One region of the Streptomyces aquilus genome, then DNA from elsewhere that is predicted to be linked to it. Evidence: predicted binding sites of a transcription regulator. Region 1 holds the regulator's gene; the other holds the start of a gene.
What was found. The regulator HrcA, encoded in region 1, represses chaperone genes, less so after heat shock. The targets are predictions, from matches to a motif close to TTNGCACTCNGNNNNNCNGAGTGCNAA.

Region 1 (11,480 bases):
GTCCTCGAAGTCGTACGCCTTGCGCAGCTCATCGGTGTCCGCGTACGGCAGCTCGACGCCGTTGCGCGCGGCCAGCTCAAACGCCAGCTCGGGCTCCAGTGTGCCTTCGATGTGCAGGTGCAGTTCAGCTTTGGGGAGGGGCATCAAAGCATCGTACGGCCGCTTTACCGCCGTTTCGGAACCGGTACCCGCAGCAGGTCGTGCGCCACCGTCAGCTCGCCCTCGAACCCGGCCGCCCGCGCCTGCCGCTCGAACTCGTCCGGCTCGGTGTAACGCTGGCTGAAGTGGGTGAGGACGAGATGCCGTACGCCGGCGTCCCGGGCGACGGTCGCGGCCTGCCCGGCGGTGAGGTGGCCGTGTTCGACCGCGAGGTGCGTGTCCTCGTCGAGGAACGTGGACTCGATGACGAGCAGGTCGCAGCCGTCGGCGAGCGCGTACACGCCGTCGCACAGGCGGGTGTCCATGACGAACGCGAACCGCTGTCCGCGGCGGACCTCGCTGACGTCCGCCAGGGTCACGTCCCCGACCGCGCCCTCGCGCTGGATGCGCCCGACGTCCGGCCCCTTGATGCCGTGCGCCGCGAGGCGGTCGGGCAGCATGCGGCGGCCGTCGGGTTCGACGAGGCGGTAGCCGTAGGACTCGACGGGGTGGGAGAGCTTGCGGGCCTCCAGCGTGTAGGAGGCGGACGCGCCCAGCGCCCCGTCCTCGCTCACCGGGGCCTGGGTGAGCGCGACCGTCTCCCGGTAGGCCGTCGCGTACCGCAGCCGGTCGAAGAAGCGCTGGCCGGACTTCGGGTAGTGGGCGGTGATCTCGTGCGGGACGCGGTCGAGGTTGATGCGCTGGATGACGCCCGCGAGACCGAGGGAGTGGTCGCCGTGGAAGTGGGTGACGCAGATCCGGTTCAGGTCGTGCGCGGCGACCCCGGCGCGCAGCATCTGGCGCTGGGTGCCCTCGCCCGGGTCGAAGAGGATGCCCTCGCCGTCCCAGCGCAGCAGGTAGCCGTTGTGGTTGCGGTGCCGGGTGGGGACCTGGCTGGCGGTGCCGAGGACCACCAATTCACGTACGGACACGGTGACTTACCCGGGGGGCCAGGCGAGGCCGCGGCCGCCGAGGACGTGCGCGTGCGCGTGCCAGACGGTCTGGCCGGCGCCGGCGCCCGTGTTGAAGACGATGCGGTAGCTCTCCAGCTTCTCCTCGTCGGCGACGGTCTGCGCCTCGCGCAGCACGTCGGCGGCGATGCTGGGCTCCGCGGCGGCGAGCGCGGCGGCGTCCCGGTAGTGCACCTTGGGGATGACCAGGACATGCGTCGGCGCCTGGGGGTTGATGTCCCGGAAGGCGACGGTGGTGTCCGACTCGCGGACGATCGTGGCCGGGATCTGCCCCTCGACGATCTTGCAGAACAGGCAGTCGGCCTGCGGCTCCCCTGGCATGTGCGTCCTCTCACCGTAATCGCCCGAAGTCTGAGGGGCATCGTATCGAGCAGGTCAGGGAAGCGACGGAGGCACCTTCGCCGGAGTCCCTTCCAGGGCCTCCAGGGCGAGCCTTATGGCCTCGTCCAGTTGGACGTCCCGTCCCGCCCCGTGGTCCTGCGGGCGCTGGACGACCTCCACGTCCGGGTCCACGCCGTGGTTCTCCACGCCCCACCCGTAACCCTCCAGCCAGAAGGCGTACTTGGGCTGGGTGACGAGCGTGTCGTCGACGAGGTGGTAGCGGCTGTCGATGCCGATGACGCCGCCCCAGGTGCGGGTGCCGACGACCGGGCCGATGCCGAGGGCCTTGATGGCCGCGTTGACGATGTCGCCGTCCGAGCCGGAGAACTCGTTGGCGACGGCGACGACAGGGCCGCGCGGGGCGTCCTGCGGATAGCTGTAGGGGCGCATGCCGCGCGGGCTGGCCCAGCCGACGATCCTGCGGGCCAGCTTCTCCACGACCAGCTGGGAGGTGTGGCCGCCGCGGTTCTCGCGGACGTCGACGACGAGCCCCTCGCGGGCCACCTCGACGCGCAGGTCGCGGTGGATCTGCGCCCAGCCGGGGGCCTGCATGTCGGGGACGTGGAGGTAGCCGAGGCGGCCGCCGGAGCGTTCGTGGACGTAGGCGCGTCGGTCGGTGACCCAGGCGTGGTAGCGCAGCGGCTCCTCGTTGGCGACCGGGACGACGACCGCGTGCCGTACCTCCCCGCCGCCGGACGGGGAGATGGTCAGCTCGATCGCCTTGCCCGCCGTACCGACGAGCAGCGGCCCCGGACCCGTCACCGGGTCGACCGGCCGGCCCGCGACCGCGACGATCGCGTCCCCGGCGCGGACCGCGACGCCGGGCGCGGCGAGCGGGGAACGGGCCTCGGGGTCGGAGGTCTCCGCGGGCAGGATGCGGTCGATGCGCCAACTGCCGTCCGGGTGGCGGGAGATGTCGGCGCCGAGGAGGCCCTGCCGGGCGCCGCTGCCGTAGCCGCCGCGCGGGACGACGTAGGCGTGCGAGGTGCCCAGCTCGCCCTGGACCTCCCAGAGCAGGTCGACGAGGTCGTCGTGGGTGGCGACGCGGTCGAGGACGGGGCGGTAGCGGTCGAGGACGCCGTCCCAGTCGGTGCCGCCGAGGTCGGGGCGCCAGAAGTGGTCGCGCATGATGCGGCCGGTCTCGTCGTACATCTGCCGCCACTCGGCCGCCGGGTCGATCGTCTGCCGGATCCGGGTGAGGTCGACGGTGATGTTGGTGTCGCTGTCGTCGTCGTTCGAGGCGCGGCGGTCGCTCGGTACGACCTTCAGCCGGCCGTCGGTCCCCAGCAGGACCCGCTTGCCGTCGCCGCTGACGGCGAAGTGGTCGACGTCGGCGGCCAGATGCTCGACGCGCTGCTGGACGAGGTCGAAGCGCTCCAGCTCGGTCTTGGGGTCGGGTGCGTCGGGCGTGGCCCGGGAGGCGCCCAGCACCCCGCGCACCGGGTGCCTGAGCCACAGCACGCCGTCCTTCGCGGCCCGCAGCTCGGAGTAGCGGGCGGCCTCCACCGGGAAGGGCACGATCCGGTCGGCGAGGCCTTCGAGGTCGATCCGGGTGGCCGGGGCGCCCTCGCTGTCGGGGGTCTCGTCCTTGTCGGGCGCGTCGAAGGGGCGGCCGTGCCGCTGCGGTCCGAACGGGGACGGCGTGGTGGCGGCGAGGGTGATGAGGTGCGGGCGGGCGCCCTCCACGAAGGCCAGGTCGAAGACGTGCTCGTCGTAGACCGGGTCGAAGGAGCGGGTGGAGAGGAACGCCAGGTGCTTGCCGTCGAGGGTGAAGGCGGGGGCGTAGTCCTGGAAGCGCAGCGGGGTCGCCTCGGTGACCGACAGGTCGGTGGTGTTGGCGAGGCGGAGCTGGCTGAGCGGGCGCGGGCCGGGGTGGGACCAGGCGAGCCAGGCCGAGTCGGGTGAGAAGACCAGCCCGGCGGCGTCGCCGTCCTCGCTGCGGTCGATCTCGCGGACCTCGCCCGTCTCGCGTTCGACGAGGAGGACGCGTCCGTCGTGCGCGGCGACGGCGGCCCGGCTGCCGTCCGGTGCCATCGCCAGGTCGAGGACCCGGCCGAGCTGTCCCGCGGCGAGCCGGCGCGGGGTGGCGCCGGGGGCGAGGCCGGTGGCGGGCGCGAACTCCAGGGCGTCGTCGCCGTCGGCGTCCGTCACCCACACCACCCACTCCTCGCCGTCGGCGCGGAAGGCCCGCGGCAGCCGGGACCGCACCCCGGGCTCGGCGGCGAGGGCGCGGGCCGGGCCGGAGCGGTGGGTGACCCAGTGCACGGCCCCGCGCACACAGACGGCGCTGCCGCGTGCGGTGTGGTCGGGGGACGCCGACTCGACCCAGCGGGAGGCGTTCAGGGTGTACGGCTGGAGGTCGGCGCGGGAGCCGCCGAGCCGGATGTCGAGCCGGCGCGGCTCCGCCCCGTCCAGGTCGTCGAGGACCCACAGCTCGCCGGCGGAGGCGTAGACGACCCGGTCGCCGTCCCCGGCGGCGTGCCGGGCGTAGAAACCGTCGAGCGGGGTGTGCCGGCGCAGGTCGGCCCCGTCCGCGAGGGACGAATAGACGGCCCCGACACCTTCGTGGTCGGAGAGGAACGCGATCCGCTCCCCCGCCCACACCGGGAACTCGATGTTCCCGTCGAGCTCTTCATGCAGCCGTACGAACTCCCCGTCCCCACCGTCGTCGATCCACAGCTTGCCCGCGGTACCGCCCCGGTACCGCTTCCACCAGGCCGCCTCGCGCCCCATCGGGGCGGAGAGGAGAACGGTGCTCGGCCCCTGCGCCACACCCCCCACGGGACCGTACGGCAGGACGGTGGACGGGCCGCCGTCGAGCGGGACGGTGTGCGCCCAGGAGCGGCGCAGGCTGGCCTGGCCGTGGGTGGTGAGGGCCAGGACCTGCCCGTCGGGCGTCCAGCCGCGCACCTGGGTGCGCCAACTCCCCCAGTGCGTCAGCCGTTTCGCGGGTCCGCCGTCGACCGGGGCGATGTGCACCTCGGGCGCCCCGTCCCGCGTCGAGGTCCAGGCGACGGTGGTGCCGTCGGGTGAGATGCGGGGCGTGGAGACCGGCACGTTGTCGCTGCTGACCCGCCAGGCGCGGCCGCCGTCGAGGGGCGCGATCCAGACGTCGTCCTCGGCGGTGAAGGCGACCAGGTCGCCGTGCAGATGCGGGTATCGGAGATACGCGGGCGTCGCGGGCTGGGTCACCCGATCACCCTAAGGTCATTTGCCCTGCACCGGGCGGCAGTCCGGGTACTTGTCGCACCACACGGTCTCGGTGACGGTCACGGTGACCGTGGCACCGGGATTGTTGTTGCCGGCCGGCTCGGGGGTGGCATTGCAGTTGCCCAGCCCATTCACCTGGAACCACTGCTTCCCGTCGATCTTCGCCGTCAACTCCCCGCGCACGCACTGCCCGTTGACGACCCGGGTGATCTTCCCGTCGACCTTGATGTCCTTGCCGTTGTCGGTCTCGCCGGTGCAGTGCACCTCGGCGACGGCGTTCTCGGTCGCGGTCGGGGTGGAGCGGTTGCCGTAGGAGGCCGTGCAGGTGAGCCACTGCACGTTGGCGTGCTGCCGGTTCAGCTCCTTGGTCACCGTCTGGTCGGTCGTGTACGCCACGGACGCGGAGCTCAGCCCCGCGGGATCACAGGCGACGGCCCCGCCGACGGTCACGACGACGAGCGCGGCCACCGCGCCGATGCGTCGGCCCCGGTGCCGCCAAATCCTCCTCAATACCCCCATGGAGGGCAGCTTCCCACTGTCCCGCCCGGCGCGGTAGAGCACATACGGACACTCATCCCACAATCGAGTGACACGCGGTCAGGCGCGCAGCAGCAGCCACTCCTGGAGTTCCACCAGGTTGCCCTCCGGGTCCTTGAGGTGGGCGACGCGCATGCGGTCCGTCATCGGGGCGGGACCGTGGAGGAGTTCGGCGCCTCGGGCGGTGATCTGCTCGACGTAGGAGTCCAGGTCGTCGACGCGTAGCACCACCAGCGAACGGTGCCCGGTCGCCTCGTCGCCCAGTTCGCCCAGGACGCCGGCCATCATGGCCCGGTCCTGGAGGGCGATGCCGGCCGAGCCGGTGGTGGGGCTGAACTTCTCGTACGGTCCCTCGGTCGCCCCCGACTGCGGCTTCAGGCCGAGGACTTCGGCGTAGAAGCGGTAGCAGGCGGCGAAGTCGGTGACGAGGAGCCGTACTTGGGCGAGTTCCACGGTGTTTCCCCCGGAGGTTCGGTCAGGACCAGCGGCCGGTGCGGCCGAGGAGCAGGGCCGCGGCCGCCGTCCCGGCGGTCGACGTACGCAACACGGTAGGACCCAGCACGTACGCCTCCGCACCCGCCTCCTCGAAGAGCGCCAACTCGTCCTTGGCGACGCCCCCTTCGGGTCCGACGACGAGCACGATCTCGCCCTCGTCGGGGAGTTCGGCGGTGGCGAGCGGACGGCTGCCGCGTTCGAAGTCGGAGTGGAGCACGGCGGCGAAGTCGGCGTCGGCGAGGAGTGCCGCGACCTGCTTGGTCGTCGCCAGGTCCGCGACCTCGGGGAAGCGGAGGCGCCGGGACTGCTTGCCGGCCTCGCGGGCGGTGGCCCGCCACTTGCCGAGCGCCTTCAGCCCCCGCTCGCCCTTCCACTGGGTGATGCAACGGGCCGCCTGCCAGGGCACGACCGCGTCGACGCCGACCTCGGTCATGGTCTCGACGGCGAGTTCGCCCCGGTCGCCCTTGGGAAGGGCCTGGACGACGGTGATGCGCGGCTGTGCCACGGGTTCCTCGCTGACGCCGTCCATCCGGACGATCAGCCGGTCCTTGCCCTCGGTGCCGAGCACGACGCAGTCGGCCCACCGTCCGGCCCCGTCGGTGAGGATGACGTCCTCGCCGGGCTGGAGGCGCTTCACGGAGACGGCATGCCGTCCCTCGGGCCCGTCGAGGACGTAGTGGCCGCCGCCGGCGGCGTCGAAGTGCTCGACGACGAACACGGGAGCGGTCATCGCGGCTCACCTCCGAGGGCCCGGAACGCCGACAACGCTGTCGTGGCGTCGGCCAGTTCGGCGGCCAGCACCTCCACGAGCTGCCCGGCGGGCAGCGGGCGGGCCATCCGGTGCCCCTGTCCCGCCCACAGGGCCATGCCCTGCGCGTCCTTGGCCTTGGCGGCGGCCTTGCGCAGGGGGGAGGTCAGGTGGTGGACCTCGGGGTAGGCGGCGGGGGCGTACGGGCCGTGCTCGCGCATGAAGCGGTTGACGAGCCCGCGGGCCGGCCGGCCGGAGAAGGCCCGGGTGAGTTCCGTCCGCACGAAGAGGGGGTTGGTCAGCGCCTGCTTGTGGAGGTCGGCGGCGCCGGACTCGGGGGTGGCGAGGAAGGCGGTGCCGAGCTGGGCGGCACTGGCGCCGGCGGCGAGCACGGCGGCGATCTGGCTGCCGCGCATGAGGCCGCCGGCGGCGACGACGGGAATCCCGACGGTCTCCCGGATCTGCCCGACGAGCGAGAGCAGCCCGAGCCCGGCGCCGTCGTTCTCGGGGACGTCCCGGTGGGTGCCCTGATGCCCGCCGGCCTCGACGCCCTGCGCGATGACCGCGTCGGCCCCGGCCCGCTCGACGGCGAGGGCCTCGTCGGGGGTGGTCGCGGTGACGAGCGTGACGGTCCCGGCCCGCCGCAGCGCCTCCAGCACCTCACCGTTCGGCACGCCGAAGTGGAAGGAGACGACGGGGACGGGGTTGTCGAGGAGTACGGCGAGCTTGGCGTCGTATCCGTCGTCCCGCCCGCTGTCGCGGTCGCCGAGCTCGGTCTCGTACCAGGCCGCTTCACCGGCGAGCTGGTGGGCGTACACGTCGACCGCCGCGGGATCGGCGTACTCGGGCTGCGGCATGAAGAGGTTCACGCCGAAAGGCCGCCCGGTCAGCCCGCGCAACTGCTTGATCTCCTGGTACATGCCGTCGGCCGTCTTGTACCCGGCGGCAAGGAACCCGAGCCCCCCGGCCTCGGACACGGCGGCCGCGAGCTGCGGCACGGAGACACCGCCCGCCATGGGGGCCTGCACGATCGGATAGGGGAAGAGATCGGTCAGCGCGGAGGACATGCCCGCATGGTGTCACGTCCCCCGAACAAGTCCGAATCCGGCCTTCCCCAGGCATAGTCCCTTGGCACAAGAAGGCACCGATCACCTCACGGCGCCGGCGCCCCTCCCGCCTCAGCGCCCGTTGAACGCGTCCTTCAACCGCGAGAACAGCCCTTGCTGCCCCGGCCGACTGTGTCCGCCCGGGGGCCGACCCCCGGACCCCCAGCAGTACGCCCAGTTCACCTCAGCGCCCGTTGAACGCGTCCTTCAACCGCGAGAACAGCCCTTGCTGCCCCGGCTGGAACTGACCCTGGGGCCGCTCCTCGCCGCGCAGCTTCGCCAGTTCGCGCAGCAGTCGCTCCTGCTCCGGGTCCAGCTTGTTCGGGGTCTGTACCTCGACGTGCACGATGAGATCGCCCCGGCCGCCGCCCCGCAGATGCGTGACACCGCGGCCGTGCAGCGGGATCGACTGCCCGGACTGGGTGCCCGGCCGGATGTCGACCTCCTCCAGGCCGTCCAGCGTCTCCAGCGGCACCTTCGTGCCGAGCGCCGCCGCCGTCATCGGGATCGTCACCGTGCAGTGCAGATCGTCACCGCGCCGCTGGAACATCGGGTGCGGCAGCTCATGGATCTCGACGTACAGGTCACCGGCGGGACCGCCACCGGGCCCGACCTCGCCCTCACCCGCGAGCTGGATCCGCGTGCCGTTGTCGACACCGGCCGGGATCTTCACGGTCAGCGTGCGACGCGAGCGGACCCGGCCGTCACCGGCGCACTCGGGGCACGGCGTCGGCACGACCGTGCCGAAGCCCTGGCACTGCGGGCAGGGCCGCGAGGTCATGACCTGGCCCAGGAAGGACCGGGTGACCTGGGAGACCTCACCGCGGCCCCGGCACATGTCACACGTCTGCGCGGAGGTCCCCGGCGCCGCACCCTCACCGTTGCAGGTGGAGCAGACGATCGCGGTGTCGACCTGGATGTCCTTCGTGGTGCCGAAGGCCGCCTCGTCAAGCTCGATCTCCAGCCGGATCATCGCGTCCTGGCCGCGCCGGGTGCGCGAGCGCGGACCGCGCTGGGACGCCGTACCGAAGAACGCGTCCATGATGTCCGAGAAGTTCCCGAAGCCACCGGCACCGAAGCCGCCCGCGCCGCCGCCGCCCGCCTGGGACAGCGGGTCGCCGCCGAGGTCGTAGACCTGCTTCTTCTGCGGGTCCGACAAGACCTCGTAAGCGGCGTTGATCTCCTTGAACCGCTCCTGGGTCTTCGGATCCGGGTTGACGTCCGGGTGCAGCTCGCGTGCGAGCCGACGGAACGCCTTCTTGATCTCATCCTGCGACGCGTCGCGGCGCACGCCGAGAACGGCGTAGTAGTCCGTGGCCACTTACGACTCCGCCAGGATCTGTCCGACGTACCGTGCCACTGCGCGTACCGCTCCCATCGTTCCCGGGTAATCCATGCGGGTCGGTCCGACCACGCCGAGCTTGGCTACTGCCTCGCCGCCCGAACCGTAGCCGACCGACACCACCGAAGTTGAGTTGAGTCCCTCATAGGCGTTCTCGTGACCGATGCGTACGGTCATGCCCGAATCCCCTGCCTCGCCAAGCAACTTGAGGAGCACGACCTGCTCCTCCAGCGCCTCCAGGACGGGCCGGATGGTGAGGGGGAAGTCATGTCCGAAGCGGGTGAGATTGGCGGTGCCGCCGATCATCAACCGCTCCTCGTTCTCCTCGACGAGTGTCTCCAGCAGAGTGGAGAGCACAGTCGCGACCGTACCCCGATCCTCGACGTCGAAGCCTTCGGGCAGGTCCTCGACCAGTCGCGGCACGTCGGTGAAGCGACGCCCCGCGACCCTGCTGTTGAGGCGCGCCCGCAGATCGGCCAGCGAGGCCTCCCCGAAGGGCGCCGGGCAGTCGATCATGCGCTGCTCGACCCGGCCCGTGTCGGTGATCAGGACGAGCATCACGCGCGCGGGAGCGAGCGAGAGCAGCTCCACGTGCCGCACGGTGGACCGCGTCAGCGACGGGTACTGCACCACCGCCACCTGCCGGGTGAGCTGCGCGAGCAGCCGCACGGTGCGGGCCACCACGTCGTCGAGGTCGACGGCGCCGTCGAGGAAGTTCTGGATGGCGCGCCGCTCGGGCGCGGTCATCGGCTTGACGCCCGCGAGCTTGTCGACGAACAGCCGATAGCCCTTGTCGGTGGGGATGCGCCCGGCGCTGGTGTGCGGCTGGGCGATGAACCCCTCGTCCTCCAGGGCGGCCATGTCGTTGCGCACGGTCGCCGGGGAGACGCCGAGGTTGTGCCGCTCGGTGAGGGCCTTGGAACCCACGGGCTCCTCGGTGCCGACGTAGTCCTGGACGATGGCGCGCAGCACCTGAAGCCTGCGTTCACTCAGCATCCGCGCACACCTCCAGAAGTCGTTCCCCAGGCCCCCGCCTGGCACTCTGTCCGTCCGAGTGCCAGCGTTCCCCGCGGCCCAGTGTACGGCGGCGGGGTACCACCCGGGCAAGGTCGGCCCGGGTGTGACCGCCTGTACCGCTAGCGTCGCGGTATGACGGTGACTTGGGAAGAGCTGGGGTGGCAGAGGGTGGCGGCCGGGGTGGGCCGATGCCGGCTGCCGGTCTGGGACTGCACGGCGGGGCTGGTCGTCGGCGCGGACACGGCCCTGTTGGTGGACGCCGGGTCGAGTCTCGCGGAGGGGGCGCGGCTGCGCGCGCAGGCGGAGGCGCTCGCCGGGCACCGTGTGACCCATCTCGCGCTCACCCACCCCCACTTCGACCATGTCTTCGGCGCGGCCGCGTTCGCGGGCGCGGAGGTGTTCGGTCCGGTCGGCATGGACACGCTCCTCGATCAGCACCAGGCCCGCGCGGAGCTGCGCGCGGACGCGGTACGGGAGGGGCTGGCGGAGCACCTGGCCGACGAGGCGGTCGACGCCCTCCCCCACCCCCGCCATCTGGTCTCCGGCGAGTGGACCCTCGACCTCGGCGGCGGCCGGCAGGTCCTGCTGGCGAACGTCGGCCCTGGGCACACGGCCCACGATCTCGCCGTCCTCGTCCCGGGCTCGCCCGAAGTGGTGTTCTGCGGCGACCTGGTCGAGGAGTCCGGCGAGCCGCAGGCGGGCCCGGACGCCGTACCGTCGCACTGGCCGGCCGCCCTGGACCGGCTCCTGGAGCTGGGCGGCGAGGACGCGCTGTACGTGCCCGGTCACGGAGCGGTGGTGGACGCGGCGTTCGTACGGGCCCAGCGCGACGCCCTGGCACGGCGTTTCGGCGTGTCGCACTGACCCGCCGCGGGCTTCTCCTATCGTCATCCGAATGCGCCAGTACTCCGCCGACCTGACCCCGCCGTGGAAGAAGCCGAAGCCCGTCCCGGAGGTCCCGGCCGAGCCCGGCCTGGTGGTCGAGGAGCCGGGCACCGGTTTCTGCGGCGCGGTGATCCGCTGCGAGGCGGGCACGGTGACCCTGGAGGACCGCTTCGGCAAGCTCCGGGTGTTCCCGTTGGAGCCGAGGGGCTTCCTGCTGGAGGGCAGGGTGGTGACGCTCGTACGCCCGACGTCGTCGGCTCCGGTACGTCCCACCCGTACGGCTTCCGGCTCGGTGGCCGTCCCCGGCGCCTGGGCACGCGTGGCCCGCGCCGGCCGCATCTACGTCGAGGGCCGGCACGACGCCGAACTGGTCGAGAAGGTGTGGGGCGACGACCTGCGCATCGAGGGCGTGGTGGTGGAGTACCTGGAGGGCGTGGACGACCTCCCGTCGATCGTCGCGGAGTTCGCGCCGGGCCCGGACGCGCGGCTGGGCGTCCTGGTGGACCACTTGGTGCCGGGCACGAAGGAGTGGCGGATCGCCCAGCAGGTCACGAGCGACCACGCGCTCGTCGTGGGCCACCCGTACATCGACATCTGGGAGGCGGTGAAGCCGTCGTCCCTGGGCATCGCGGCGTGGCCGCGTGTCCCGC
Region 2 (11,480 bases), 2.7 Mb from region 1:
GCGGGCGATCGGCAGGACGGTGTCGAACTCCAGGTCGTCGACGACGACCAGGTCCAGAGCACTGTCGGCGTCCAGGACCGGCACGCCGTACGGGAGCGTCACGTACGCCAGTCGGCAGCTGCCGGGCTCGACGAACCGGTGGTACTCGCCGAACTCGTCGTCGTACCGGTTGAGAACCAGATAGGTGGGGCTACTCAACGCGCACCTCCCGGCCGAGCGCCTCGATGCGCTCCAGGGCCGCCGTGTGCGACTCGGCCGCGAAGACCACATGGCCGAGCAGCGCCCGGAAGTCCTCGGCGGGCGGGATCTCCTCGCCCTCCCGGTAGTAGACGGAGACCTCCAGCACATCGGGGGCCTCGCGCAGTTCCTCGGCGCCGGCGACCCGGTGGAAGGTTTCGAGCCCCTCCGCGGTGAAGCAGTGGATGGCCGCGGTCTTGGCCCGCGGGGCCGTGAACGCGCCCAGCTCGGCGGGGTCCTGGCCGGTGTAGTGGGCCAGCATGATCCGGGTCAGCGAGGTGCCCGTGGCGAGCTCCACCAGATGCGGGATGCGGTGTCCGGCGAGCCGGGCGCCGATCTCGATCAGCACCGGGTCGCCCTCGGGCAGCCGCAGTTCGCAGTGGAAGATGCCGAGGGGGATGTTGAGGGCCCGGCACAGGTCGACGACGTACGCCTCGATCCTGGCCCGGGTCTCCGGGTCGGTCTCGTGCTGGACGACCATGCCGATCTCGACGAAGTGCGGCTCGGGGCCGAGGAGTTTCGTGGTGAGGGCCGAGATGACGACCTCGCCGTCGGTGACGTACCCCTCGACGCTGATCTCGGGACCGGCGACGTACTCCTCCAGGAGCACCCGCCCGTCCAGGCCGCGGCCCGCGTCGGTGCGGGTGTCGGAGACCAGCCAGTCGTAGGCGCGCCGCAGCCCGTCCTCGTCGTCGACCCGGCTGACGTGCACACTGCCGGCCGAGGCGGCGGGCTTGAGCACGGCGGGGTAGCCGACGTGGGCCGCGGCGGCGAGCAGTTCGTCGAGGCCGGACGCCTCCGCGTAGCGGGGCACGCGCAGGCCGGCGGCCGCGGCGCGGGCCCGCATGACGGACTTGTCGCGCAGCGCCGCCACCGTCTCCACCGGCAGACCGGGCAGACCGAGCCGGTGCGCGAGGCGGGCGACGCTGTCCACGTAGAACTCGAAGCCGGGCAGGATGCCGGTCAGCGGCCGGCGCCCATGGGCCTCGGTCACCACCTCGGTGAGCGCGGCCTCGTCGTTGGTGTCGACGACCAGCAGCTCGTCGATGTACGCGCGCAGGGTCTCCGGGATGGTGCGGTCACCACTGTGGTGGGAGGCCACGACGACCTCGAAACCCTGCTGGTGGGCGGCGAGGATCAGACCGTTCGCCGAGGACATCGGCTCGACGACCAGAATTCTCTGTGCAGACATGATGAGTGTGTTTCTCCGCTCTGGCCGACGGACGGCCCGGAATTACCGTGAGATCGCTGAACTGGAATTACCGGGCCGTCCGCCGAGCTTTCTTCCGAATCAGGCGGAGGCCAGTTCCCGGGCGCCGACCGTGGAGTCGTAGAGCTCCTGGAAGTAATCACCGATCAGCTCGATGTACGTGGCGAGATCGGCGTACGCCTGCTCCGCGGAGCCGAATCCCTCGACCGCCTGGGAAACGGTGCGGAACATCAGCTCGTCGTGGTCGTGCGACTCGTCGAAGTCCAGGTGCGTCTGGGTGCCCTGGGTGAATTCGGTGCCGAACTCCTCGGCCGCCTTGTTGGTGATGATCTGGTTGTAGCGGTCCGAGTACCACTCGACGAACCAGTCCCAGACCGTCGTGGGCGCGGGACCGCGCTTGTCGGCCTCCAGGCGCAGGTAGCCCATGAGCTGCTTGGTCGCCGGGAAGACGTCGGTGGCCTCCAGCTGCTCGCTGGTGAACCCGAACTTGTTGAGGTCACGGGTGAACATGCCCTCGTGCCCGAACTCCTCGGCCAGGTACTGGGCGAGCTTGGCGGCGAGGCTGTCGTCCTTCGAGCCGACCTTGAAGAGGGCGTAGGTGTCGACCTCGTTGTTCAGCCGAATACGCAGCACCGTCTCGGTGATGTGACGAATGTAGTAGTCCCGGTCGGTCCATTCGCCCGCGTGCAGTTCGCGCAGCTTGGTGACGCGCTGGAACTGCTTCTCCATCAATTCCTCGGCCAGGCTCTCGAGTCGGGACCGATCAAGCTTCGTCATTACGGATTCCTCCTCCTTGGATCGGTCATGAGTCTGGCTTGATCGCGAGTGGAGCCACAGGGCCAATATGGAGATCGTGGCCCCATGGGAGGAGAATGGCCTTATCTGCCGGACCCGTGGAGGCCGGAGGCACGACCATGACCTTCGTACAGCTCATCGACTGCAGGACCAGCCGGTTCGACGAGATGAACCAGCTGATGGACAGGTGGGTCGAACAGACCAAGGGGAAGCGGACCGCGACGCACGACGTCATCGGCAAGGACCGCTCGGACGCGTCGCACTTCATCGAGATCGTGGAGTTCCCGTCGTACGAGGAGGCGATGCGGAACTCGAACCTGCCCGAGACGGACCGGATCTTCCAGGAGATGGTCGCTCTCTGCGACGGGATGCCGACGTTCACGGACCTCGACGTCGTCCGGGACGAGCAGCTGTACGCCGCCGGGGCGCGGCGCTTCTTCGAGGCGCTGGGCGGGCCGGAGGTGCCGTCGTTCGACGGGCTGCTGATCGAGGACTACCACGATCATGATCCGGCCAACGAGCAGGACGTGATCGGGCTGGACGCGGTGCGGCGCGAGGTCGAGATGTGGAAGAGCGGCTTCGACTTCGACTTCACGATCGACGATCAGCTGACCCAGGGCGACCGTGTGTGCACCCGGTGGACCTGGCGCGGCACGCACACCGGGGACTTCATGGGAATCCCGGCCACGGGGAAGCGGGTGTCCATGACGGGCACCACCATTCACCGGTGCGCTCCCGGCGGGAAGCTCGCCGAGGGGTGGTGGCAGTACGACCGGCTCGGGCTGATGGCGCAGCTGGGCGTGCTGGACGACCTGGAGCAGTAGCGGGTACGGGAAAGCCCCCGGTCCGCTGGGCGCGGGCCGGGGGCTTTCCGTCAGGCGTGCGAAGCCTCAGTGGGAGTGGCCGTGGGAGTGACCCGCGGCGGCCGGCTCCTCCTCTTCCTTCTTCTCGACGACCAGGGTCTCGGTCGTGAGCAGGAGGGAGGCGATGGAGGCGGCGTTCTCCAGGGCGGAGCGGGTGACCTTGACCGGGTCGATGACGCCGGCCTTCACCAGGTCGCCGTACTCGCCGGTCGCGGCGTTGAAGCCCTGGCCCTTGTCGAGCTCGGCGACCTTGGAGGTGATGACGTAGCCCTCCAGGCCGGCGTTCTCGGCGATCCAGCGCAGCGGCTCGACGACGGCCTTGCGGACGACGGCGACACCGGTGGCCTCGTCGCCGGTCTTGCCCAGACCGCCCTCGAGGACCTTGGCGGCGTGGACGAGCGCGGAGCCACCACCGGAGACGATGCCCTCCTCGACCGCGGCGCGGGTCGCGGAGATGGCGTCCTCCAGACGGTGCTTCTTCTCCTTCAGCTCCACCTCGGTGGCGGCGCCGACCTTGATCACGCACACGCCGCCGGCCAGCTTCGCGAGGCGCTCCTGGAGCTTCTCGCGGTCCCAGTCGGAGTCCGTGTTCTCGATCTCGGCCTTGATCTGGTTGACGCGGCCCACGACGTCGGCGGAGTCGCCGGCGCCGTCGACGATGGTCGTGTCGTCCTTGGTGATCGTCACGCGGCGGGCGGAGCCCAGCACGTCCAGACCGGCCTGGTCGAGCTTGAGGCCGACCTCCTCGGAGATGACCGTGGCGCCGGTGAGGACCGCCATGTCCTGGAGCATCGCCTTGCGGCGGTCGCCGAAGCCGGGGGCCTTCACCGCGACGGCGTTGAAGGTGCCGCGGATCTTGTTGACGACCAGGGTCGACAGGGCCTCGCCCTCGACGTCCTCGGCGATGATCAGCAGCGGCTTGGAGGCGCCGGCCTGGATGACCTTCTCCAGCAGCGGCAGCAGGTCCTGGATCGAGGAGATCTTGCCCTGGTTGATCAGGATGTACGGGTCGTCGAGGACGGCCTCCATACGCTCCTGGTCGGTGACGAAGTACGGGGACAGGTAGCCCTTGTCGAAGGCCATGCCCTCGGTGAAGTCCAGCTCCAGACCGAAGGTGTTGGACTCCTCGACGGTGATGACACCGTCCTTGCCGACCTTGTCCATCGCCTCGGCGATGAGCTCGCCGACCTGCTGGTCCTGGGCGGACAGCGCGGCGACGGCGGCGATGTCCGCCTTGTCGTCGATCGGACGGGCGGTGGCCAGAAGGTCCTCCGACACGGCGGCTACGGCCGCGTCGATGCCCTTCTTCAGCAGCGCCGGGGAGGCACCCGCGGCGACGTTCTTCAGGCCCTCGCGGACCAGCGCCTGGGCGAGCACGGTGGCGGTGGTGGTGCCGTCACCCGCGATGTCGTTGGTCTTGGTCGCCACCTCCTTCACCAGCTGCGCGCCGAGGTTCTCGTACGGGTCGTCGATCTCGACCTCGCGGGCGATCGTGACACCGTCGTTGGTGATGGTGGGCGCGCCGAACTTCTTGTCGATGACGACGTTGCGGCCCTTGGGGCCGATCGTCACCTTGACCGTGTCGGCCAGCTTGTTGACGCCGCGCTCGAGGGCGCGACGGGCGTCCTCGTCGAACTTCAGGATCTTCGCCATGGGAGCGGTTCAGCCCTCTCGGAAAACGTGGGTGAAACGAACTGCGCCCCGGACGCCCGGCTTCATAAGGACGCGGGAACCCGGGGCGCAGCTCACAAGCAAGATGTGCTTCGGTAAGGAAGCCGGTGAATTACTTCTCGATGATCGCGAGCACGTCGCGAGCCGAGAGGACGAGGTACTCCTCGCCGTTGTACTTCACCTCGGTGCCGCCGTACTTGCTGTACAGCACGATGTCGCCGGTCTTGACGTCGAGCGGCAGGCGCTCGCCGTTCTCGAAGCGGCCCGGGCCCACGGCGAGGACGACGCCCTCCTGGGGCTTCTCCTTCGCGGTGTCCGGGATGACCAGGCCAGAGGCCGTGGTCTGCTCGGCGTCGAGCGGCTGGACCACGATGCGGTCCTCGAGCGGCTTGATGGCAACCTTGGAGCTGGCGGTCGTCACGATCCGACCTCCCCCTTCGGAGATCTCACGGGGTTAACTGTCTGAGGTGGCGACCAGGTCGATCCGTCGTCGCGGGTGCCGGACCTGCCCGTCGCTATTGGCACTCTCCAGGGGGGAGTGCCAGACCCGAGACTATGACCGCGATTAGCACTCGGTCAAGCGGACTGCTAATCGCGTCCCTACATCGGGCGCCCCGCACGGCTCAGAGGCAGTCCTCCAGTCAGAGGTAGTCCTCCAGCCTCCCCACCTTCAGCCCCGCCCCCTCGACCTCCCGCAGCAGCCGGGTCGTCCGCTCCACCAGCGTGAGGCCCGTCGTCTCCGTGGACGGCAGGGAGACGATGTCGCCGGGGAGCAGGCGGTGCGGGCCGGTGCCGTAGGTCAGGTGGTCGCCCTCCATCGCCGCCCGCCACAGGACGACCGCGCCGACGCCGCAGTCCGTGGCGGCGCGCAGGGTCGTGGTGTCGTACGTCCCGTAGGGCGGGCGGAAGAGGCGGGGGCGCACCCCGAAACGGGAGCCGAGTTTGTCCTGCTGGCCGCAGATCTCGTGGCGCTGGCTGGCGTACGGCAGGCCGCGCAGGGCGGTGTGGTCGAGGGTGTGGTTCTGGATGGAGGCGCCGACCGACTGGAGGCGGGCGAAGTGGCCGTACCCCGGCCCGACGACGCTGTCCGTGAGGAACATGCTGACCGGCAGCCGCCGTTGCCGCACGAACTCCACGAACCGCGGGTCCTGCTCGACGCCGTCGTCGTACGTCAGGAAGACCACCTTGTCGGAGGTGCGGACGCGTTTCACGACCGGCACCTCGGGCCCGGACCGCACCCCCTTCGCGCCGTACGTCACCGCCTTCTTGCCCAGCCGTTCGATGGGGTCGACGGACTGGGCGCAGCCGGTCACCAGCAGAACCACCGCCACAGCGGCCGTCAAGGCCCTCACAAGTAGTCCTCCAGCCGTGCCACCGCGTACCCCTCGGCCGTGATCTTGTTCAGAAAGCGCCTGACCATGTCCGGCATCGTGCCCTTCCACTCCTCCCGGCCGCGGAAGTGACTCAGCACGATGTCGCCCGGGTGGATCCTCCGGTCCCACTCCCGGTACTCCCAGTGATCGACGAAGACCTCCTCGTTCCAGATCGGCGCGTACTTCACCCCGCAGGCCTTCGCCGCGACCAGGGTGTCCTCGTTGTAGTTCCCGAACGGCGGGCGGAACAGCAGCGGCCGCTTGCCGTAGTGCTTCTCGATCACGTCCTGCATGCCGCAGATCTCGCGCTTCTGACGGCCGTAGGACAGCCCCGGCAGATAGGGGTGGTGGAGGGTGTGGTTGTTGAGCACGACACCCCGGTCCCGCATCCGCTTGAAGTACCCGTAGTCCTCCTTGACCAGGTAGTCGCTGAGGAAGGCGGTGTACGGGATCTTCAACTCGCTCATCATCCGCAGGAACGCCGGGTCCTTCTCGGCGCCGTCGTCGATGGTGAGGAAGACGATCTTCTGCTGGGTGGGGATCGTGGTGAAGACGGGCGGCAGCCCCCGCTCCTCGTGCCCGTCGACCTCGAAGCCCTTGCGGGTGGTGATCCGCGGCTTCTTCGCGGGCGGCGCCGGGGCGGCCAGCGGGGCCCTGTTCAGCCCCCACCGCTTCGCGACGGCCACGGAGGCGCGCAGCTTCGTGGCGTACGCGTCGAGGGCGCGGGCCGGGGGCGCCTTCAGGGGCTGCTGGCCGGGCGCGGGACGGACCTTGGCACTGTCGCCGCCCTGCGCACAGCCGGAGGCGACCGCGGCGAGGGCGAGGACGGCGAGGGTGCCGCGCAGACTCCACAGACCGCCCCGAGGGCTCCATGCGGCCCGGCTTTTGTCATCTTGTCCTACTGATCCCATGGCGCCGGATCTTCGCAGTTCACCACCGCTATCCCGGCCCGACACCGCCGCCGGAGGCATACGGTCCTCCGACTGGCTCACAATGAGGCGGTGAACGACCTCGCCCCCCTCCTCACCCCCGAGGGCCGCGCCCTCCTCGACGAAGTGCGCGGCACCGCGCCCGCCGACGAACTCGCCGTCGCCACCCGGCTGCGCCGCGACCACCCCGCCGACCTGGTGTCGGCGGCGCTCGGCCAGGCGCGGCTGCGGCAGCGGGCGGCGGCGAAGTTCGGGGCCGAGGACGCCGGGCGGATGTTCTTCACCCCGAACGGCGTCGAGCAGTCGACGCGGGCGAGCGTGGCCACCTACCGGGCCGAGCGCTTCCGGGCGCTGGGTGTGCGGTCCGTCGCCGACCTGTGCTCCGGCATCGGCGGCGACGCGATCGCCCTCGCACGGGCCGGCATCAGGGTCCTGGCGGTGGACCGCGACCCCCTCACGGCCGCCGCGGCCCACGCGAACGCGGAGGCGCTGGGCCTGGCCGACCTGATCGAGGTACGGGAGGCCGACGTCACGGACATCGACACGTCCCCGTACGACGCGGTGTTCGTGGACCCGGCACGACGCGGCGGCCGGGGCCGCATCTTCGACCCCGAGGCCTACTCCCCGCCCCTCTCCTGGGCCGTACAGGCGGCGACGAAGGCACGCCACGCCGCCCTGAAGATCGCGCCCGGCATCCCCCACGAGGCGATCCCGGCGGAGGCCGAGGCCGAGTGGATCTCGGACGGCGGGGACGTGAAGGAGGCGGTGCTGTGGTTCGGCACGGAGCCGGGCGCCGTCCGCGCAACGCTGCTCCCGGGCCCGCGCACCCTGCTCGGCCGCGGCCTCCCCGACCCGGAAGTCCGGCCCGTCGGACGGTACTTGTACGAGCCCGACGGCGCCGTCATCCGCGCTCACCTGGTCGCCGAGGTGGCCGAGGAACTGACGGGCGGGCTGATCGACGAGACGATCGCGTACATCACCGCGGACGAACCGCACGTGACCCCGTACGCCACCGCCTACGAGATCACCGACCAACTCCCCTTCAACGTGAAGAAGTTGAAGGCGCTGCTGCGGGAGCGGGGGGTCGGCATCCTGACGGTGAAGAAGCGGGGGTCGGCGGTGGAGCCGGAGGAACTGCGGCGGAAGGTACTGCCGAAGCCGAACGGGAAGGCCGAGGCGACCGTGTTCCTGACCCGGGTCGCGGGGGCACCGACCATGCTGCTCGGAGCCCCCGCCTGAGCGCCGCTACCTGGTGGCTGTCGTCCGCAGCGCGGCGATGCCCGGGCTCGCCTTGGTCGCGGCCAGGGCGCCGGAGTTCGCCGCCGTGGGCTCCAGGCCGTTGTAGAACGGCGTGTAGCCCCACTGGTCGCCGGCGGCACTGATCGCGCCGCCCGCGGAGTTCAGCGCGGGCGTCGACACCGACCCGGTGCCGCCGAAGACGGCCAGGTAGGTGAGGCTCGCGGCCCCCTTGACCAGGTACGACTTCGTGTCGGCGGAGAGCGCGTCGACCTTCGTCCACAGCAGGGGGCCGTAGACGTTCATCGCCGCCGCGGCGGAGGTACCGCCACGCCAGCTGTCGACCGAGGCCAGCGCGGCGTTGCGCGGGCCGCCCCACCAGAAGCGGGCGAGCGCGGCCGCCGTGGCCTCGTGGGTGCTCCCCGTGACCGGGTAGTAGGTGTACGTCGAGGGCCAGTGGGAGAACGTCGTGTGCGTCAGCGCGTACTTCGCGGAGCCGCCGACCGGGATGACGAGCGTCTCGCGCGGGTCGAGACCGTTGAGGTACGACTTCACGGACGTGGTCAGCTTGTTGCCCTCGTTGAGGACGACGACGGCCTTGCCGCTCTTGCCCAGCGCACCGGCCGCGGAAGCCGCCGCGAGCGCCGAGTGGTAGTCGGTGCCGGTGGCGAGGAAGACGTGGGTCGGGGCACTGGTGATCGCCTTCGCGACCGCCACCGAGGTCGAGTAACGGGACGTACCCGCAAGGCGCTTGGGGGTGAAGCCGAGCGAGGTGACCTTCGAGGCGACGGCACTGCTCAGGATCGACGTGCCGCCGACGAGGTAGACCGGGGCACCGGGCTTGAGGACCCGCTTCAGCTCGGTCTGCACCGCCGAGGACAGCGAGGTGGCCGAGGTCAGCAGGACCGGGCCGCCCTTCTTGCCGGCGAGCGCCGGGGAGGTCAGCGCGTAGGCCTGGCTGTCCCTGGAGACCAGCACGGCGGACGAGGCGTTCTTGAGGCCTGCCTCGCTCTGGCCGACGGTGTTCCAGGTCCAGCGGGACGCGGCGATGTTGCTGCCGTAGACGTCGGCGCCCCAGACCCGGCCCACGCCGTTCTTGCGCAGCGGCTGCCAGGCGGGCGAGCGGCCGCCGTACGGGAAGACGGTGCCCTCGCTCACCCCGTCCGCGGTGAGGGTCAGCACGACGTTGCCCGTCATGCAGCAGCCGCCGGTCTCGGTCTCCTTGTGGTCGAAGTGGACCACCAGCCGGTCGCTCGCGGGCGCCCAGGATACGGAGTCGTAGTCCGCGGTGTCCTGGGTGAGCCGGCGCTCACCCGTGCCGTCGGTGTTGACGGAGAACAGCTGGGCGTGACCGTCGACACGGCGAACGAAGGCGAGTCTGGTGCCGTCGGGCGACAGGGCGGGCGCGGCGGCGTCGGTGACCAGGGTGGTCTGCCGGCCGGTGGCGGCGTCGTAGAGCACGATCGACGGGGTCGTGCCGGAGCAGGACGCGCCGCCCCGCTGGAAGGCCACGACCCCGCTGACCGCGGCGGCGCTCGGGTGGGTGTCACAGCCGGCGCCGCTGGGCAGCAGGGCTGTCGCCGTCCCGCCGGCGGACGGAACGTAGTACAGCTTCTTGGCGGCGGAGAAGACGATCCGGCTGCCGGAACCCCAGTACGTCGGGTGGGACGGCGAACGGCCGTTGTACACACCGTCGTAGACCAGGGTCGAAGCACCTCCGGCGACACTCGCCGTACGCAGGGTTCCGGCCTGCTCGAAGACGACGCGGCTGCCGTCAGGTGCCCAGGCGGGCGCCTCGTCGTCGGAGCCCCGGGTGACGTACGCGGAGCCCGCGCCCTCGGTGTCGACCAAGGTGATGCCGTCGTTGACGACTGCGATGGCGCCGTCGGTGGCCGGCCATCCGGCGACGTCGGCCGAGGCGCCCGGGGCGAGCGCGGTGGCGGTGCCGGCAGCGAGGGCCGTTACGGCGGTGAGCGCGACGAGTCTGCGGCGCGCGGCAGGTCTGACCGGCCTGGTGGATCCAGAAGATCGCACGTGTATGTACCCCCCACGGGTGTCGGAGTGCTGCCGCACCGCGGAAGGCGTCACGCCGGCTGCGGCAGCCGCGCCACTGTAAACCGTCCCTGACCAGGAAGGGAATGGGGTTCTGCGGATGATCCGACGCTCATCGTGCGAGCAGCGACCGCAGCTTCTCTCGCAACAGCTCCCGCTCCCGTTCGTTCCCCGCCAGCCCCACCGCCCGCTCGAACTCCGCCCGCGCCTCCGCCGTACGGCCGAGACGGGCCAGCAGGTCGCCGCGGACGCTGGGCAGCAGGTGGTAGTCGGGCAGGTGGGGGGCCAGGCCGTCGACGATCCCCAGGGCCGCTTCCGGCCCCTCGGCCATCGACACGGCGACCGCACGGTTGAGTTCGACGACCGGCGACGGGGCGCGGGCGGCGAGCAGGCCGTACAGGGTGGCGATGGTGGCCCAGTCGGTCTCCTCGTAGGTGTGGGCGTGCGCGTGGCAGGCGGCGACGGTGGCCTGGAGGACGTACGGGCCGGGGGCGCCGGTGGCCGTGGCCCCCGCCCGCTCAAGGGCCCTGATCCCGCGGGCGATGAGCATGCGGTTCCAGCGGCGGCGGTTCTGGTCCTTGAGGAGGACGGGTTCGCCGTCCGGCCCGGTACGGGCGGCGGCACGGGACGCCTGGAACTCCAACAACGCGGCGAGACCGTGCACTTCGGGCTCCTTGGGCATCAGCCCGGCCAGCACCCGGGCCAGCCGCAGCGCGTCCTCGCACAGCCCCGGCCGCAGCCAGTCGTCACCGGCGGTGGCGGAGTACCCCTCGTTGAAGACGAGGTAAATGACATCGAGGACGTCGGTCAGCCGGGCCTCGCGTTCGGGTCCGTACGGCACCTCGAAGGCGACGTTCTTGGTGGCGAGGGTGCGTTTGGCGCGGACGATCCGCTGGGCGACGGTCGCCTCCGGGACGAGGAAGGCACGCGCGATCTCGGCTGTCGTGAGCCCACCGAGGAGACGGAGGGTGAGGGCGACGCGGGCCTCGGCGGAGAGCACCGGGTGGCAGGTGGTGAAGACGAGCCGCAGCAGGTCGTCGTCGATGTCGTCGGGGTCGGTGGGCTCCTCCGGCGGAGCCGCCTCCGGCATCTCCCGCCCGATCTCCTGGAGCTT

Region 2: the regulator HrcA is predicted to act here: its motif matches at 5,342-5,368, upstream of groES (co-chaperone GroES).

The regions. Positions count from the first base shown of each region.
Region 1 covers NZ_CP034463.1:3,643,624-3,655,103, forward strand. The annotation lists gene EJC51_RS16785 (adenosine deaminase) at 1-144, opposite strand, end outside; gene EJC51_RS16790 (ribonuclease Z) at 165-1,070, opposite strand; gene EJC51_RS16795 (histidine triad nucleotide-binding protein) at 1,077-1,430, opposite strand; gene EJC51_RS16800 (S41 family peptidase) at 1,485-4,682, opposite strand; gene EJC51_RS16805 (hypothetical protein) at 4,698-5,219, opposite strand; gene EJC51_RS16810 (VOC family protein) at 5,298-5,690, opposite strand; gene EJC51_RS16815 (16S rRNA (uracil(1498)-N(3))-methyltransferase) at 5,713-6,462, opposite strand; gene EJC51_RS16820 (nitronate monooxygenase) at 6,459-7,547, opposite strand; gene dnaJ (molecular chaperone DnaJ) at 7,771-8,907, opposite strand; gene hrcA (heat-inducible transcriptional repressor HrcA) at 8,908-9,924, opposite strand; gene EJC51_RS16835 (MBL fold metallo-hydrolase) at 10,078-10,809, shown strand; gene EJC51_RS16840 (DUF3097 domain-containing protein) at 10,841-11,480, shown strand, end outside.
Region 2 covers NZ_CP034463.1:6,358,409-6,369,888, reverse strand. The annotation lists gene EJC51_RS29465 (ATP-grasp domain-containing protein) at 1-198, opposite strand, end outside; gene EJC51_RS29460 (ATP-grasp domain-containing protein) at 191-1,429, opposite strand; gene EJC51_RS29455 (heme oxygenase-like domain-containing protein) at 1,529-2,224, opposite strand; gene EJC51_RS29450 (ester cyclase) at 2,362-3,066, shown strand; gene groL (chaperonin GroEL) at 3,133-4,758, opposite strand; gene groES (co-chaperone GroES) at 4,889-5,197, opposite strand; gene EJC51_RS29435 (polysaccharide deacetylase family protein) at 5,418-6,128, opposite strand; gene EJC51_RS29430 (polysaccharide deacetylase family protein) at 6,125-7,060, opposite strand; gene EJC51_RS29425 (THUMP-like domain-containing protein) at 7,151-8,317, shown strand; gene EJC51_RS29420 (cell wall-binding repeat-containing protein) at 8,324-10,348, opposite strand; gene EJC51_RS29415 (RNA polymerase sigma factor) at 10,479-11,480, opposite strand, start outside.